4 regions of the Chryseobacterium sp. CFS15 genome follow, and region 1 is predicted to be linked to each of the others. Evidence: riboswitches for the same ligand, from Rfam matches in the RefSeq annotation. Region 1 holds a riboswitch; each other region holds the start of a gene.
The links. A riboswitch is a leader RNA that binds a small molecule or an ion and turns the genes downstream of it on or off. The one in region 1 is predicted to bind thiamine pyrophosphate.
Positions count from the first base shown of each region.

Region 2: another riboswitch for thiamine pyrophosphate. It lies ahead of OH814_RS12570 (TonB-dependent receptor plug domain-containing protein); the one in region 1 lies ahead of thiM (hydroxyethylthiazole kinase).
Region 3: another riboswitch for thiamine pyrophosphate. It lies ahead of thiM (hydroxyethylthiazole kinase); the one in region 1 lies ahead of thiM (hydroxyethylthiazole kinase).
Region 4: another riboswitch for thiamine pyrophosphate. It lies ahead of thiS (sulfur carrier protein ThiS); the one in region 1 lies ahead of thiM (hydroxyethylthiazole kinase).

Region 1 is NZ_JAVHYL010000002.1:209,346-213,548, forward strand. Features, by position in the region: gene thiD (bifunctional hydroxymethylpyrimidine kinase/phosphomethylpyrimidine kinase) at 1-791, opposite strand, end outside; gene thiE (thiamine phosphate synthase) at 788-1,426, opposite strand; gene thiM (hydroxyethylthiazole kinase) at 1,423-2,220, opposite strand; TPP riboswitch at 2,282-2,374, opposite strand; gene OH814_RS03705 (response regulator) at 2,523-2,879, opposite strand; gene OH814_RS03710 (TonB-dependent receptor) at 3,262-4,203, shown strand, end outside.
Region 2 is NZ_JAVHYL010000007.1:93,088-97,290, reverse strand. Features, by position in the region: gene OH814_RS12580 (bifunctional aconitate hydratase 2/2-methylisocitrate dehydratase) at 1-1,037, opposite strand, end outside; gene OH814_RS12575 (WG repeat-containing protein) at 1,389-2,156, shown strand; TPP riboswitch at 2,222-2,315, shown strand; gene OH814_RS12570 (TonB-dependent receptor plug domain-containing protein) at 2,423-4,203, shown strand, end outside.
Region 3 is NZ_JAVHYL010000001.1:38,665-42,867, forward strand. Features, by position in the region: gene OH814_RS00175 (HAD-IA family hydrolase) at 328-861, opposite strand; gene thiM (hydroxyethylthiazole kinase) at 880-1,833, opposite strand; TPP riboswitch at 1,897-1,989, opposite strand; gene OH814_RS00185 (CPBP family intramembrane glutamic endopeptidase) at 2,292-2,945, opposite strand; gene OH814_RS00190 (linear amide C-N hydrolase) at 3,001-4,098, opposite strand; gene OH814_RS00195 (DoxX family protein) at 4,146-4,203, opposite strand, start outside.
Region 4 is NZ_JAVHYL010000007.1:112,989-117,191, forward strand. Features, by position in the region: gene OH814_RS12640 (thiamine phosphate synthase) at 1-386, opposite strand, end outside; gene thiC (phosphomethylpyrimidine synthase ThiC) at 383-2,194, opposite strand; gene thiS (sulfur carrier protein ThiS) at 2,206-2,412, opposite strand; TPP riboswitch at 2,470-2,570, opposite strand; gene OH814_RS12655 (RNA pseudouridine synthase) at 2,856-3,536, opposite strand; gene OH814_RS12660 (hypothetical protein) at 3,540-3,863, opposite strand; gene panB (3-methyl-2-oxobutanoate hydroxymethyltransferase) at 3,863-4,203, opposite strand, start outside.

The DNA of each region.
Region 1 (4,203 bases):
TGATTAAGAGGACCATTTCCTTTTCCGACGACAACATCTTTTCCGTTTTTAATAGCTTCAAAAACATATTCCTGCGCTAATTCAACTGACTTAGACAACTCTTCACCTCTTGCTATAAAAGCAGCAATTGCCGAAGAAAGCGTACAGCCGGAACCGTGAGTATTTTTGGTGTTAAATTTTTCAGTTTCAAAAGTTAATTGCTCGCCATTTTCTTCAAAAAATAACGAAGTGACGGTAGGTAATTCCTGATGTCCGCCTTTGAGAAGGATATTTTTGCAGCCTGATCTTAAAATCTTTTCGCCCGCAATCTGCATATCTTCTAAGGTTTTCACCTCCATTTGTGCCAATATCGAAGCCTCATCCATATTTGGGGTAATAATTTCTGCAATGGGAAATAATTTTTCAACGATGGTTTGAATGGTTTCTTCTTCAATCAATTGATGTCCGCTTGTGGCAACCATAACAGGGTCAAATACAATTGGAATTTTTGGATATCTAGCTAGAGTATTTACGATGGTTTCAACCAATTGAGAATTATGCACCATTCCAATTTTAATGGCATCCGGGAAAATGTCGTCGAGTACAGCTTCTATTTGATCTGCAACAGCCTCCATTGAAACGGGATATATTTTTCTTACGCCCATTGTATTTTGAACCGGAAGTGCGGTAAGCACAGATGTTGCATAACATCCCAAAGCTGAAAATGTTTTGATATCTGCCTGTATGCCTGCGCCGCCACTGCCATCAAAACCGGCAATCGTAAGAACGGTAGGATAAGAATATTTTTTCATTTCAATATTTTATTTTTAATTTCGAAAGCTGCTTTTTCAGGATTTTCGGCACTGCAAATTGCAGATACAACAGCTAATGCATCTGCTCCTGCTTTTATAATGGAGGCCGCGTTTGAAGAATTGATATTGCCGATGGCAACGAGTGGCTTGTCTGTAAGAGATCTTATTTTTGATAAACCTTCCAATCCCCATTCAGTCACGGTGTCTTTTTTGGTGTCGGTATTAAATATTGGACTGATGCCAAGATAATCTGACAATTCTGTATTTACATTTTCAAGTTGGCTTAAATATTCAATAGAATATCCAATTATTTTATCTTTAAAAAACAATTCATTTCTTAGGCTTGACGGAGATTTATCGTTATTCCCGACATGAATTCCTGCCGAACCAATTTTTTCAGCAACCTCAAAATTGTCATTAATAATGAGTGGAATATTATATTTATAGGTAATCTCTTTTAATGTGAATGCTTTCCGAAGAAAATCTTCTGTTGAGGTATTTTTTTCACGAAGCTGAATAATATCAACGCCACCCAAAATTGATTTTTCTGCAACTTCAAGAAAATCTTTCCCCAAACAATCTTTCTCAGAAATAACCAAATACAGCTGATAAGGAAATGAAGGTTTTAAGATCATTGCTTTATCATTTTTAGATGAGCCGAAAATTCTTCTTCTGTAATATTGTAAAGTTTATCAATGATGTTGAGCTGTAAACTTCCGGGACCGGCACTTTGTTGAGCTGCTATTTCTCCTGCGATACCCAATAAACTCATTGCTGCAATAACAGCTTCTGTTTTGTTTTCAATAACTCCGATAAAAGAACCAATCAATGCAGTTGCTGTGCAGCCTAATCCGGTAACTTTGGTCATCATTGGATCGCCGTTTTTTAAATGGATTTCTTGATTTTCACTAATGATAATATCGGTTTCACCTGAAATACAAACTGTCGATTTGTGATTTTTGACCAATATTTTGGCAGCTTCTACAGCTTCATTACTTTTGGCAGTGCTGTCGACTCCTTTTGTGATCGTTTTACTGGTTTTTGAAAGGGCAATAATTTCAGAAGCATTTCCTCTGATCACTGTTGGATTTAAAGAAAGAATCTTGCTTAAAACCGAATCACGATAAGATGTTGCTCCGGCTCCTACAGGATCTAAAATCCAAGGTTTGTGTAATTCATTCGCTTTTTTTGCTGCCAAAAGCATTGCTTCTTCCCAATATTCATCAAGTGTACCAATATTAATGACCAATGAATTTGAAATGTTTACCATTTCTTCTACTTCAGATTTTGCATGAGCCATTATAGGTGATGCGCCAATCGCCAGAAGTGCATTAGCAGTGTTGTTCATCACAACATAATTGGTGATACTATGAACGAGGGGAGAATTGTTTCGTACGTGAAGGATGCTGTTCCAAAGATTGTTTTCCATTCTAATATTTTTATCAATAAAAGCTTTAGGATAAAATCCGGAACAACAGTCATCATTTAGAATATGACATATTGCTTTTCCCTACGTCGGTGTAAGCCGTATCAGGTTCAAAGGGACTCTCTCAATTCTTTTCAGAATACCCCTAAAGCGCAAGACAAAAGTATTGAAAAATATTGATTTTGAATGAAAACATTGTCTATATTGTCAAAATAACGCAGCTATTTCAAATTTTTCACTCTAAATAAAACACTCTGAAACAGATGCTTCAGAGTGTTTTTATTTAAAGTATAGTTGTTAAAATATTATGCAGTTAGCTTTTCAATTTTTACAAGAACATCATCGATGTCAAACGGTTTAGAAATAAATTCATCAGCGTTGCATGCATTGATTACATTTTCAGCTTTTGCATGAGCACTGATAATCATTACCGGAATTTTTGAAGTAGCTTCATCTTCTTTTATTTGATTGCAAAGATCGGTACCCGAACCATCAGGTAATCTTACATCCAATATAAAAACATCCGGAACAACCGATTGATCTCTATTGTTGAAGGCATCAACAGTAGCAAATGAACGGACGTCATAATTTTCGAATGACAGGAGCAATTGTAATGCATCTCTGATGCCTGTCTCATCTTCTACGATAAAAATTGTTTTCATACATCTTGCTTGGCAAAAACAAAGCCAACATTGAGATCTTGCTAAAATAATTTATCATAATATAGAATGAAAATTCAAAGTTTATGAAGATGAAATTGGTGAGCATACGCTTAAGATATTTCTTTATTTGAGTAATTGTTTTTAATTTTTTCTATTCCTGAATTTTTTTTAATTAAATAATGTTGTTGATAATGAGTGGTTTGTGTGTATTTCTATACGATGAGATTTGGGCAGGTAACAGCAGGATAGCTGAAATTTTCGATAAGTATACTTTTATAAAAATAAAAATATGAGAAATATCATGTCTTTCAGATTTAACTTTTCTCATGCTTTAATTTAAATGAAAGTATAAAAGTAATAATTATTAATCACCAGCCACAAAATGAAGAAATCTATAATAACTCTTGGTATTTTACTAAGTACCACAAGTTTTATCTTCGCACAGGAAAAAGAAACCACAGGTAAGGCCTCGGATAGTACAAAATCCAATAATAAAACGAAGGATATTGAGGAAGTAGTCGTTATCGCTTACGGTACACAAAAAAAAGGAGAGGTCACCGGATCTGTCGGAAAGGTGAGTACGGCGAGTTTCAAAGATCGTCCTATTGCACGAGTTGATCAGGCATTAACGGGTCAGATTGCGGGTGTTAAAACCCGTGCTACTTCAGGAAAACCGGGAGAACCCTTAGAAATTCGAGTGCGTGGTTCAGCTTCTATCTCAGCAAGCAATTCTCCTCTTTATGTAGTTGATGGAATGGTAGTAGATGACATGGCCAATGTTTCTCCAGATGATGTGCAATCGATTGAAGTACTAAAGGATGCTGCATCAACGGCAATGTACGGATCGAGAGGCTCTAATGGGATCGTGATTGTAACGACTAAAAAAGGAGTTTCAGGTAAGCCATCATTCTCATTTTCTCAGTATTATGGTGTTCAAACCATCGAGAAAAAGCTTGACATCATGAACAGCGCAGAATGGATTGACTATGCAACCGAGTCTATTAATAAAAGATGGGTTGCTTTATCTCCAGGGAATTCAGCTTCTGACAGCTATGCAGTGAGAGCAAATTATTTTAATCTGGCAAATACTACTGATTATAATCTGGCAAATATCACCTATATGGTCGATCCAAGATGGGGAACCAATCAGGTAGCAAATATCGACTGGCAGGATGCGTTTTACCGCCCGGCCGCCATTCAGAATTATCAGTTATCGGTGAGAGGGGGAAGCCAGAATGTAAAATATGCAATCTCGGCTGCGTATTTTGATCAGGAAGGTATGGCGCTTAATACAGGTTTTAATAGATTTAATTTAAGTGCAGTT
Region 2 (4,203 bases), on a different contig from region 1:
TCAACATCTCCGTTGTATAATTTCTTTTCTTTGGTGTTGATGGTAAGAACGGTTCCTGTAGCAACAGAATATTTTTCTTCCAAAACAATGTCGCCATTTTCATTACGAAGAGGGTTTCCGTTTTCGTCAACTTTTTTCACCCAGTTTTGTAGGTCAATTCCGATACCTCCGGTTACATCAACAGTTGTTAAGAAAATTGGAGAAATACCATTTGTTCCCGCTACAATCGGGGCGATATTTACGAATGGTACGTAAGGGCTTGCTTGTTTCCCTGTCCAAAGTGCAACGTTGTTTACACCCGACATACGAGAAGAACCAACTCCCATTGTTCCTTTTTCTGCGATAAGCATTACGCTTGCATCAGGATGTTTTGCCTGTAAAGCCTTAATTTCTTCCTGAGCTTCAGGGGTAATCATACATTTCCCATGCAATTCTCTGTCTGAACGAGAGTGTGCCTGATTTCCGGGAGACAATAAATCTGTTGAAATGTCACCTTCACCAGCGATGAATGTTACTACTTTAATTTCTTCTGCAACTTCCGGAAGTTTAGTAAAAAACTCTGCTTTTGCATAGCTTTCAAGAATATCTTTAGCGATTACGTTACCAGATTCGAAAGATGCTTTCAAACGTGCTGTGTCAGCATCGTATAAGTAAACCTGAGTTTTAAGAACTTCAGCAGCCGGTTTTGCAGTTGCCTCATCATTTCCTAAAGCTAAATCAAGTAAAACCCCAATTGAAGGTCCGCCTTTCATATGAGATAGTAATTCGAAAGCGTAAGTTGGAGTAATTTCTTCAACCACAGATTCGCCAAGAATAATTTCCTTTAAAAACTTAGCCTTTACGCCTGCAGCACTTGTGGTACCCGGCAAAGTATTATAAATAAAAAATTTAAGAGAATCAGCTCTATATTCGTTTGCTGTATCTTTAATCTGCTCAATAATTGCGCTTAATAGATCTGCGCCGTCAATTGGTTTTGGGTGAAGCCCCTGATTTTTTCTTTCTTCGATTTCTTGGATGTAATCCTGATAAATATTCATAATTCTAGAAGTCTTTTCATTTTAAATGCGCCTTCGGGATGTAATGAGATTCCTAATACGCATCACTTTCAAATAGTTTGACGATTTATTCGTAAATCTTTCTAAGTTTGTTATCGGAAATTGAAGCTGTCTATTGAAAATCTTTTCTGATATAAAAATTTAACAGATAAGAACTGATGTTATTTTTTTAGATTTATCAAAAAAATCTTCAAAATTTAGTTTTCCGTTATTAAACACTTGAAAATGTTTCCAAATTTACGAAATTTTACTATTTTGTAAGGTTGAAATTATTTAGATTCTTTATAAATATGAATTTTATATTTTCTATTTTTGACACAAAATAAACATACAATGATTTTAAGGAAATTGAAGTTGGGTTTTTTGATAACATGTTCTGTTTTTGCTTTTTCGCAATCTAAACCTTTGAAAAAAAGCAATGTAAGTGTATCTAAAAAAGCTGTAAAATCAAATATTGTTAAAAATACTGTAACAAAACTTCCAGTAGTTAATGAGGAGTTGCCATTGCTGATTCCGCAAAAAAAGAACGGAAAATCCGGGTTTGTCAATCAAAAAGGGAAATTTATAATTCAGCCGGAATATGATTTGGTGATGTTTTTTGGTGAAGATTGTAATCTTTTAAACTCGCCTAACGAGAAAGTTAAAAAGTTCGGAAGCGGAGATTTTGCTACTGTAGAAAAGGGCGGTATTGCGTTTAGAATTAATAAATCAGGAAAAAGAGTTTACCAATATAATAGTAATGATCTGGGAAGATGCCAGCAAGAATTGAAAAAAGCATTGTTTCATGCTTATATTCTTAGTGGAAAGTATGGAATTATCGAAGATTCGAAGTTTAAAAATCCATCAGACCGCAATCAGTTTACCATTTATCCAAGTTACCAGTATCTTTACATTTTGGAGGGCGACGACACGTCGAATCCTATGATCATAGCAACGTATAACGATAAATTTGGTGTAATTGATGTTAATAACAAAATCATTATTCCATTTGAATATTCAGATATAAAAAGAAATTACAGCTGGAAATTGGGGAAAATGTTTGAAGTCACAAAAGATGATAAAAATTATTATTATATAGATTCTTACAACCGATCTTATTAGTTTTAGTGTGAAATTAAATCCCAAATCAAAATATTTTTAATTCACATATTTTTAGTAATTTTGCCGCTGAAATAAAGGGGTGCTCCAGTCGGGGCTGAGATTATACCCAATGAACCTGGAACGGGTAATGCTGTTTAGGGAAACATTCATTATAATTGATGAATGATAAATGATAAACTATAAATTAAATCACTTATCAATCATAATTTATCGATTATAAATATAGTCGCCCCTTTTATTCCATTAAATTTTTAAAATTTATAAGAATGAAAGGATTATTTTTTTTAGGGCTTACCGCAAGTTCATTGAGTTTTGCTCAAACTCTAAATAATGATTCTCTGAAAATCAGAGAAATTGAAGCCGTCAACTTTACCAGAAGACTTCCCGTTGCTAAAGAAATCATCAATGTACAGAAAGATCTTGACGGACGAAATCTCGGGCAGGATCTTCCTATTCTCTTAAAAAATCAAACTTCAATTATTTCTACTTCTGATGCCGGAAACGGAGTCGGCTACACGGGATTTAGGATTCGTGGAGTTGCCGGGAGAGGGATTAATGTGATGATGAATGGTGTTCCGTTCAACGATTCTGAAAGCCAGGGAACTTTCTTTGTTAATGTTCCGGATCTTACCAGCTCGGCTTCACAAATCGTGATTCAAAGGGGTGTGGGGACTTCCAATAACGGAGTTTCTGCCTTTGGCGCAAGTATCAATGTGATTTCTAAAGAGCCTGAAGAAAAATTTTATATTAAAACAGATGACAGCTACGGGTCATTTAACACTTATAAATATTCAGCTGAAGTAGGTTCCGGTAAATTCTGGAAAGACCGTCTTTCTGTGATGGGAAGATATTCATATATTCATTCTGATGGGTATATAGACAGAGCTTTTTCAGATTTAAATTCTTACAATTTCACAGCCTTATTTGAAGAAGGAAAAACAAAACTTCGCTTGATGGCCTTTGGAGGAAAAGAAAAAACGTATCAGGCCTGGAACGGAATCGACAGGCAAACCTGGGAAACAACTCCTAAACTGAACTATTCTGGTCAGTATACAGATCTTTTTACAGGCGAGGAAAAATTTTATGATAACGAAACCGATAATTACAGACAAAATCATTATCAGTTTTTATGGGAACAAAACATCAACGAACGCTGGAATCTTGAAACGACTCTTCATTATACTAAAGGAAGAGGGTTTTATGAAAATTACGTAAGAGTAAACGAAGAAGATGAGGAAGCAACACATTATTCCAATTACAATCTTCCGGTATTCGAATTGAATGGAGCTCCTGTAAATCAAACCGATTTTATCAGAAAAAAATGGTTGAATAATGATTTTTATGGCTTGGTTTCTACTTTGTATGGGAAATTTGAAAATCTAGATTTGAATTTCGGATTGGTTGGAAATCAGTATTACGGAAGACATTATGGGAATGTTACCGGAGTGTATTTTCCAAATATTGATGAATATGAATATTACCGTAATCGTTCGGTGAAAACTGAAGTTGCAGCTTTTGCCAAAGCATTAATCAAAGTGAATGATTTTGAATTCTTTGGAGATCTTCAGTTGAGAAATATTGATTATGATACAAAGATATTAATGGAAGGTGATGGAGAAGGCGCTAATCTTAATGAAAACTGGTTATTTTTTAATCCAAAAGCAGGAGTTAATTATAAACTAGGAAACGGAAAAGTTTTCTTCTCTTATGCTCATGCGCAACGCGAGCCCAATCGTGATGATCTAATATCAAACAATGATGTGAAATCAGAAAAACTACATGATTTTGAAGCAGGAATTGAAAAGCAATTTGGAAAAGTCGCTTTTACAGCCAATCTTTATTATATGTATTATCTGAATCAGCTGGTTCTGAATGGGCAGATCAGTAATATCGGAGAGTTTATCAGAACCAATTCCGGGAAAAGTTACAGAAGAGGTTTAGAAATTGGAGCTTTGGCAAAACTTTCAAAACAATGGGAGATTTCTGGAAACGTAAGTGTAAGCCAAAACAGAAATCTTGATTTCAGAATTAAAAATAAAAAAGAAAT
Region 3 (4,203 bases), on a different contig from region 1:
GTATCTGTTTATCATAGCTAAAACAAAGTGACTGTTATGCAGAAGAGTATATCGCTATTGCTATCGAACCATGTCCGTTTTTGGCAGCAGATTCTATAAATATATTAATCAATATCTTGCATACGGCTTATGTATGTCTGTGCAAAGGGTAGTACAGTGGTAATATTACTTATTTGGCGATGAATATGGCAAGCACAAGGTTGTAGCGGTCAGGATGATCGGTCACGGAAGTTTTAAAAATGAGAATAATAATTTTGCGGATTTTGGAAAACTTATATTGAGTTTATTTCCATAGACCGCAGTGATAAAGAATTTATGAATGAATTATTAGAAAAAATCAAGAATATTGAACATGGTTTTAAAACAAGAATCCTCAATGACAATACATTCAGATGGATTTATCCGAAGTTTATTTGCTGTCAGAAGATAAATTTCCGGATCAGGTTTTCCTTTCGGAACATCATCTGCAGATGTCACAGCATCAAAGTAGTGGTCGAGCCCTAACTTATTTAGAACCACCGGAATGATGATGGCCGGAGAATTTGTCGCCAAACCTATCTTCAATCCTGATTTATGCAAGGATTCTATGAATGCTTTAATACCTTTCATCTCACAATTTTCAGTTTTGATCAGTTCCATGACCCTTTGTACAACTTGTTCCTCTACAGCCTGAAGAGTGAGACCTGACCAAGGAAATCTTTCATACCAAAACCGGGTTACTTCTTTAGTTGTCATTGATTGAGTCAATGCTGTAAATTCGTCTAAAGACGTGAAAACTTCTGATTCTGCCTGTTTCCAGAATTTTTCAGAATCGATCAGTACACCGTCCATATCAAATATAACCGCTTTTACCTGATCCATTAAGCCCATTTTTTAAGATCATATGCAGCTTCCCAGAAAATGATATTCCATTCTTGAGGAGGTGATAAATGCTTCTGTCATTTTTTCTCTAACAGCGGCAGTAGCTTCTGATGCAACCTCATCACAGAGATTGATCGCCTGTTCTACGGCATCTGCAAATTCTTCACCACCGTAAGTGTCAATCCACCTTTGGTAGGGATTGTTTTCAGATTGAAGATGATTGTAAATATGATCTCCCACTTTTTTGTAGATCCAAAAGCAGGGCAGCACTGATGCCATTGCAATCTCTACAGAATCCATAGCAGCTGTGCTCTTACGAAAGTGAATATAATGACACGCAGGCTGTATTTCCCCTTTTTCATTTAAGCCGAAGTCTTTAAAATAAGATTCGTGCAGTATATTTTCTACTACGATGGCAGTTTCTGCATATTTAAGATATTTTAATGTTTGACTGACGATAATGTCGGTCTCACCGGAGATACAGACCACTGAATTACAATTTTGAACCATGGTCTTTGCTGCTTCCAAAGCTTCTGTGCTTTGAGCTGTACTGTCTACTCCTTTTGTAATACTGGCATTTGCATCTGCAAGGGCGATGATCTCCGAAGCATTTCCACGAATTGCTGTTGGATGGTATTTTAAAAGCGTACTCAGAACTGTATCACGATAAGCAGTAGCGCCAGCTCCTACAGGATCTAATATCCAGGGCTTTTGCAATAGGGTAGCATTTTTAGCGGCAAGAAGCATTGCTTCTTCCCAGTACTCATCCAGTGTACCTATGTTGATTACCATAGCATTTGAGATCTTGACCATGTATAGCACCTCTGGTTTGGCATGAGCCATTATGGGCGATGCGCCAACGGCCAAAAGAGCGTTGGCCATATTGTTCATCACAACATAATTGGTGATATTATGAACTAGGGGAGAAGTATTTCTTACGTGAAGGATGTGTTGCCAGAGATTATTTTCCATTCTAATATTTGTTTGTAAATAGAAGCTTTAGGATAAAATCCGGAACAACAGTCATTATCAGAATAATGACTTATTGCTTTTCCCTACGTCGGTGTAAGCCGTATCAGGTTCAAAGGGACTGTCTCAATTCTATTTAGAATACCCCTAAAGCGTGAAGCAAAAGTATTGAAAAATTATCAAAATGCTATAATAATTTCGCCTGATATTAAAGGATTAATTTTTATCATTTTTTCTAATAAATTTATTGTTATAGGAGCCCGTAGAAAAATGATCTCACTGGCTTTTTTTTAAATTGCAATCTTACAAATGAATATTTGCAGTACATAATGGCTTCATTTTCATAAGGGTTTTCTTACTTCTTATAAAAATAGAAGCCAAATATATTGATCATTTCTACTATATTTAACTTTCAGATAGAAATATGAGAGTTAAAATTAGCTATAAGGTTACCAGATGATTTACCAAATAAATTCATAAAATTCAATATATCCGAAATAACTCAAACTTAGAAAGACTGTATCGATCAATCCATGGACGATTATATTGATCCAAATATTTTGATACTTAATATACAACAGTGCAAATGCAATCCCAAATACAAAGGTCATTATTAATCCAGCTATTCCTTGATACATGTGTGGTAAACAAAAGAGTAATGTTGAGAGAACGAATACGATGACCTTTTTATCTCCGAAAACATTTCTCAGCTGAGCAAAAGCAAATGCCCTGAACAACAATTCCTCTCCTATTGCGGCACTGATCCACATTCTGTACAACCATTTAAAATACTGGGACGCATCGCCTTCAATGTGCTTAAAGGCAGAATAATCAGCCGGTTCATTACATAGCCAAGTGACCAATGGCTGTACAATAAAATCCAAACCCAGTTCTAAAATCACATAGGAGGCTATAATTACTTTTAGATCATGAAAATTGAGATTCTTAAAATTTAGCATTTTTAGATTTCCATTCTGAAGATATATGATAATCAAAACAAATATAATGATAACACAGAACGTGTACGGAAATCTAGTCAGTGGATTGTAGATCACCAGACAAACTACTGCAAGCAAAACGAGGGACATCCACTTATTCTGAAGTACTGATTTCATCGTAAAAATAATTTAGTCAAATATTAATTGGCTGTTTTTTCTAAAAACATCTAAATCATGGCAAAATGTTTTCAAAAAACGATACAATGTTTTTTTTGAGTTTTTCGAAACTAGCGGAATTTCCGAATTCTTTATTGTCGTAGCCAATTGGAAATCCTTTTTCAACATAAGTATTGTTTTTTGCTGCTGTAAGAATTTGGAATTTGTCGTTAACGGTTCCCGTTTCATCAGTGTGGATATCTAAATATTTTATTGATGCGTTTTTAGAAAAATCCAACTTGCCGATGTAAATTGTCTTCACCTCTTTCTTCAAGTCAGACCTAAAATAAAGATTCATCTTTTTCGTGTCAATGACCGTCTGCCATTCACCTGGATGTATGGCGTTCAAGATACTCCAGGCATAGTCTATAGGTCTAACATCGTACTTATAATTCTTCAGCATATAATATGCACGGTTATACCGGTCTTCCCAGTTCTTATTTTGATCAAAATCAAACTTTTCATTTCCACCCAGAAAATCAAACTTTTTAGCAGCAGCCAGATCCTTATGATATTGATTGTTGCAAAGTAAGGGCATCGGCATTTCCTTGTTGGTAAGGACTGTATACTTACCATTCAATAGAGCAATCGTGGCAGAGTTTCCTTTGGCATCGGTCAGAAAAAAATGACTTCCGGCTGCATTAGGCCACCAGTCGATGTTTGGTCCATCATTCAGATGGGCCACAACTTCATTGACCGATTTGTAATTGTCCAGTTGATACTGGATCCATTGTGCCCAGAACATATTGGGCTGCTTTGGATTGTAAACTTTGGTTGTTTCTTCCAGATATAATTCGACCAAAAAAAGACCTTTTTCATTAACCCCGTAGCAAGGAAAATCATATCCCAAAAGATTGAAGGTGACAGATCCGAATTTTGATATCCATTGTTTATGAGGCTGAAGTTGATCAGTTGTCAAGTTCTGCCAGCTAATGTTCCTTTTAAGAACATCACGTTTGTTGATCACGATCATCCCCGGCATTGTTTTCCAGTTTTCGTTGAAGCCGACAACATTATGATTTTTACCTGCGAGTAAAAATGCGGAGCAGGCTCTACTTTGGACGGGATAGACGATCGAAAAAATTACGATAAGACGCAAAAACAAAAATTTCATAGAGAATAATTTATAGATTTATTATCAGCAGATGTAGAGAGATTCTTCTACTGTAGCTTGTGTGATGAACTTACCTTGCTTGAATTTTTCCAGAAAGAAAAATTG
Region 4 (4,203 bases), on a different contig from region 1:
TCACCATATCCTTTTTTAGAAATACTCGGAAAAACCGGACTAATAAATGCATATTCCCATTCTTTATTCAAGTGATTAAAACTTTCAATATCATGAACAGACGTTGAAATTATTTTATCTGTGAAAGATTGAAATAAACTATTTTGCCTGTCAATTTCCCTGAAATGAAATCTTGAGATATTAAAGTTTTCTGCTAAATCATAATGACTGTATAAAACCAATTGAGACTGAAATTTTGAATCTATCTTTTGAATAAAATCCGTCATTTCATTTTGGTTAATAAAAGGCTTTCTGATATGAAGCAAATCCAAACCTTCCTGAAATAATTGATTGATGATCTCAGTTTCATTTTGAACTTTATCTTCGGGAGTGATTACGATAATCATATATAAATTTCTTTCCCTTTTTCGATGAATTCCTGAGATTTATCAAACATTCCTTTTTCTGCAGATTCACGAATTTCCTGCGTAATTTTCATTGAACAGAATTTCGGTCCGCACATCGAACAGAAGTGCGCAATCTTCGCGCCGTCCGCAGGAAGTGTTTCATCATGATAAGATCTCGCCGTATCCGGATCAAGAGAAAGATTGAACTGATCTTCCCATCTGAATTCAAATCTTGCTTTACTCAAAGCATTGTCTCTGTATTGCGAACCAGGATGACCTTTCGCCAAATCTGCAGCATGAGCAGCCAACTTGTAAGTGATAACTCCAACTTTTACATCTTCTTTATTTGGAAGTCCCAAGTGTTCTTTCGGGGTCACATAACACAACATCGCGCAACCAAACCAGCCAATCATCGCTGCACCAATTCCGGAAGTAATGTGATCGTATCCCGGTGCAATATCCGTAGTTAAAGGGCCTAATGTGTAAAACGGTGCTTCATCACATATCTCCAATTGCTTATCCATATTTTCTTTGATCATATGCATCGGAACGTGTCCCGGACCTTCAATCATCACCTGAACATTGTGCTTCCAAGCAATTTTTGTCAGCTCACCTAAAGTTTCCAATTCGGCAAACTGTGCCTCATCATTTGCATCAGCAATTGAACCCGGGCGAAGACCGTCTCCTAAAGAAAAAGCAACATCATATTTTTTCATGATCTCGCAAATCTCTTCAAAATGAGTATATAAAAAGTTTTCTTTATGATGGAACAAACACCATTTTGCCATGATAGAACCACCTCTGGAAACAATTCCTGTCACACGTTTTGCGGTCAAATGAATATATCTCAACAAAACTCCGGCATGAATCGTGAAATATGAAACTCCCTGTTCTGCCTGTTCGATCAAGGTATCTTTAAAAATTTCCCATGTTAAATCTTCTGCAACACCTTTTACTTTTTCCAATGCCTGATAAATCGGAACGGTACCGATCGGAACCGGACTATTTCGGATGATCCATTCTCTGGTTTCGTGAATGTTTTTTCCGGTTGACAGATCCATAATCGTATCTGCTCCCCATCTGCAAGCCCAAACTGCTTTTTCAACTTCCTCTTCAATGCTTGATGAAACAGCACTGTTTCCGATGTTTGCATTAATTTTAACTAAAAAATTTCGCCCAATAATCATCGGCTCGCTTTCGGGATGATTGATGTTATTTGGAATAATTGCTCTTCCGGCTGCAATTTCGTCTCTTACAAATTCGGGAGTTATCTTTCTTTTCGGAGTTCTTGCTCCAAAACTATTTCCCGGATGTTGAAAAGCCATCTCTTTTGAAACAGAATCTAATTGCTCGATTCTTTGATTTTCTCTAATGGCAATATATTCCATTTCAGCAGTGATAATCCCCTGTCTTGCATAATACAATTGGGTAACCTCTTTTCCTTCTCTGGAAACTTTTGGCTGATGGTTATACGAAAAACGCAGTTCATCTAATTTTGAATTGGCAAGACGGGCTTTTCCGTATTCTGAGGTAATTCCGTCTAAAACTTCGACGTCATTTCTATCCAAAATCCATTGTTCTCTAATTCTTGGAAGTCCTTTTTCGATATTAATTTCAGAATTTTCATCGGTGTAAGGTCCTGAAGTATCGTAAATGGTGACAGGAAGATTTTCTTCTAAATTTCCGTTGGTTAATTTTGTCGGACTTAGTTGTATTTCACGCATCGCTACATTGATTGGGTGAATTTTCCCTTCAACATAGATTTTTTTTGAGTTCGGAAACGGCGAACGTGTGATTTTATGAGCCATAAAAATATTTTTTAACCGCCTTGAGTAGCAGTGATAATTAAAATTGAATCTTGGTTGTTGAGAATAGTTTCCGCCCAGAATGACTGCGGAATAATACGATTGTTGAGCGCTACGGCAATACCTTTTTTCTTTTCAGGTAATTCCATAGCGATAAGTGCTTCCAGCGTTTTGGGAAGTACATCAAAATTTCTTAGTGTGTGATTGATTGTGAGCTCCATTCCTAAATTTTTAAATATACTTTAGGAATGCCCATCATTGTACAATAGAATGTACAGCAAAGTCATCTCACTTTTTCCTACGCTAGTATGATCTAGAAATCAGGTTCAAAGGGTAAAGTCTCAGCCTGTTTTGTCAACAGACACCCCTAAAGTTGGGAGCGAAGTTAGACATTTTTTTAAAATGGACAAAATTTTTTGAAAGAGATGGGAGTTTAGAAGATTAAGCTTGGAAGCTTTAAGTGCTTGAAAATATTTTTGCCACGAAGACACGAATGTTTTTCATCTTTAACGTAATAATATTCGTGCATTCGAGGCTTATAAGTTTTTTAGAAGTTGAAATGAAATATTCTGCAAGCCCATACTTAAGATAATTTCAATACAAAAAAAATGGAAACAAGATGATCTCCAGTTTCCATTTTTTTACTTATTTCTATATTTAATATTTATTCTTCACATGCTCTCCAAATTGCGTCATTCTGCGGAACGGGAGCAACAATTGTCACCTCCTCTTTTGTAACAGGATGTATAAACTGAAGTTTTCTGGCGTGAAGATTTATTCCGCCATCGGGATTTGAACGGGGCGCACCGTATTTTAAATCACCTTTAATCGGAACTCCGGTTTTTGATAACTGTGCCCTGATTTGATGATGCCTACCGGTTTCCAAATCAATTTCCAAAAGCAGATAATTATCTAACGCTTTAATTACATTATAAGTAAGAATTGCTTCTTTTGCCCCTTCGGTCACTTTCGTAAAGACGATCGCTTTATTATTTTTCTCGTTTTTCTGAAGATAATGAACCAATCTTTGCGTTTGAGGAATCATTTCTTTAGCAACAACCGCCCAATACGTTTTCTTAATTTCACGGTTTTTCACCATTTGAGTTAATCTTGAAAGCGCTTTTGAAGTTTTAGCATAAATGACCAAACCAGAAGTTGGGCGATCAATACGATGTACCAAACCCAGAAAAACATTTCCGGGTTTATTATCTCTTTTTTTGATGAAATCTTTAATAGAATCAAGTAAAGGTTCGTCGCCGGTTTTATCGCCCTGAACGAGCTGCCCTACTTTTTTATTGATAACTAAAAGATGATTATCCTCAAAAACAATCTGCTCTTCCATAATACCTTAACGATTCTGTGATCTGCTTACAAAAGAAATAACAACTCCGCCTAAAAGACCAATCGTTTTTATGATGTTAAGACTTGAATCGATTGGTAAAAATGCGCCGATGATACACAAACCTGCCGCAGCGTACATAGGATACATAAATTTTGTGTGCATCAACATTCTTCCCTGCACGATAAAACTAATTCCAATTAAAATATAAAATAATCTTGCCGAAAGAAGATAGTTAATATTATCCGGGAAAATTTTAAACCAACCCGCTGCTAAACAAATGATTGCTAAAATTGATAAAATTCCTTGTGTTGCCTGTAAATTACTTTTCATTAATAGCTTTCATTTTGGTTAGGGAAATCAGCATTTTTCACGTCTTTCACGTATTGAGAAACTGCTCCTGTTATTTCTGTATATAAATCGAGGTATCTTCTTAAGAATTTTGGAGAGAAACCTTTATTCATTCCCACCATATCATGATACACCAAAACCTGTCCGTCACAATGAGCTCCGGCTCCAATCCCGATTGTTGGAATCGAAATGCTTTCCGTCACTCTTTTAGCCAAATCTGCTGGAATTTTCTCAAGAACAACTCCAAAACAGCCCAATTCTTCAAGCAATTTTGCATCGTTGATCAATTTTTCAGCTTCAGCTTCTTCTTTAGCTCTCACTT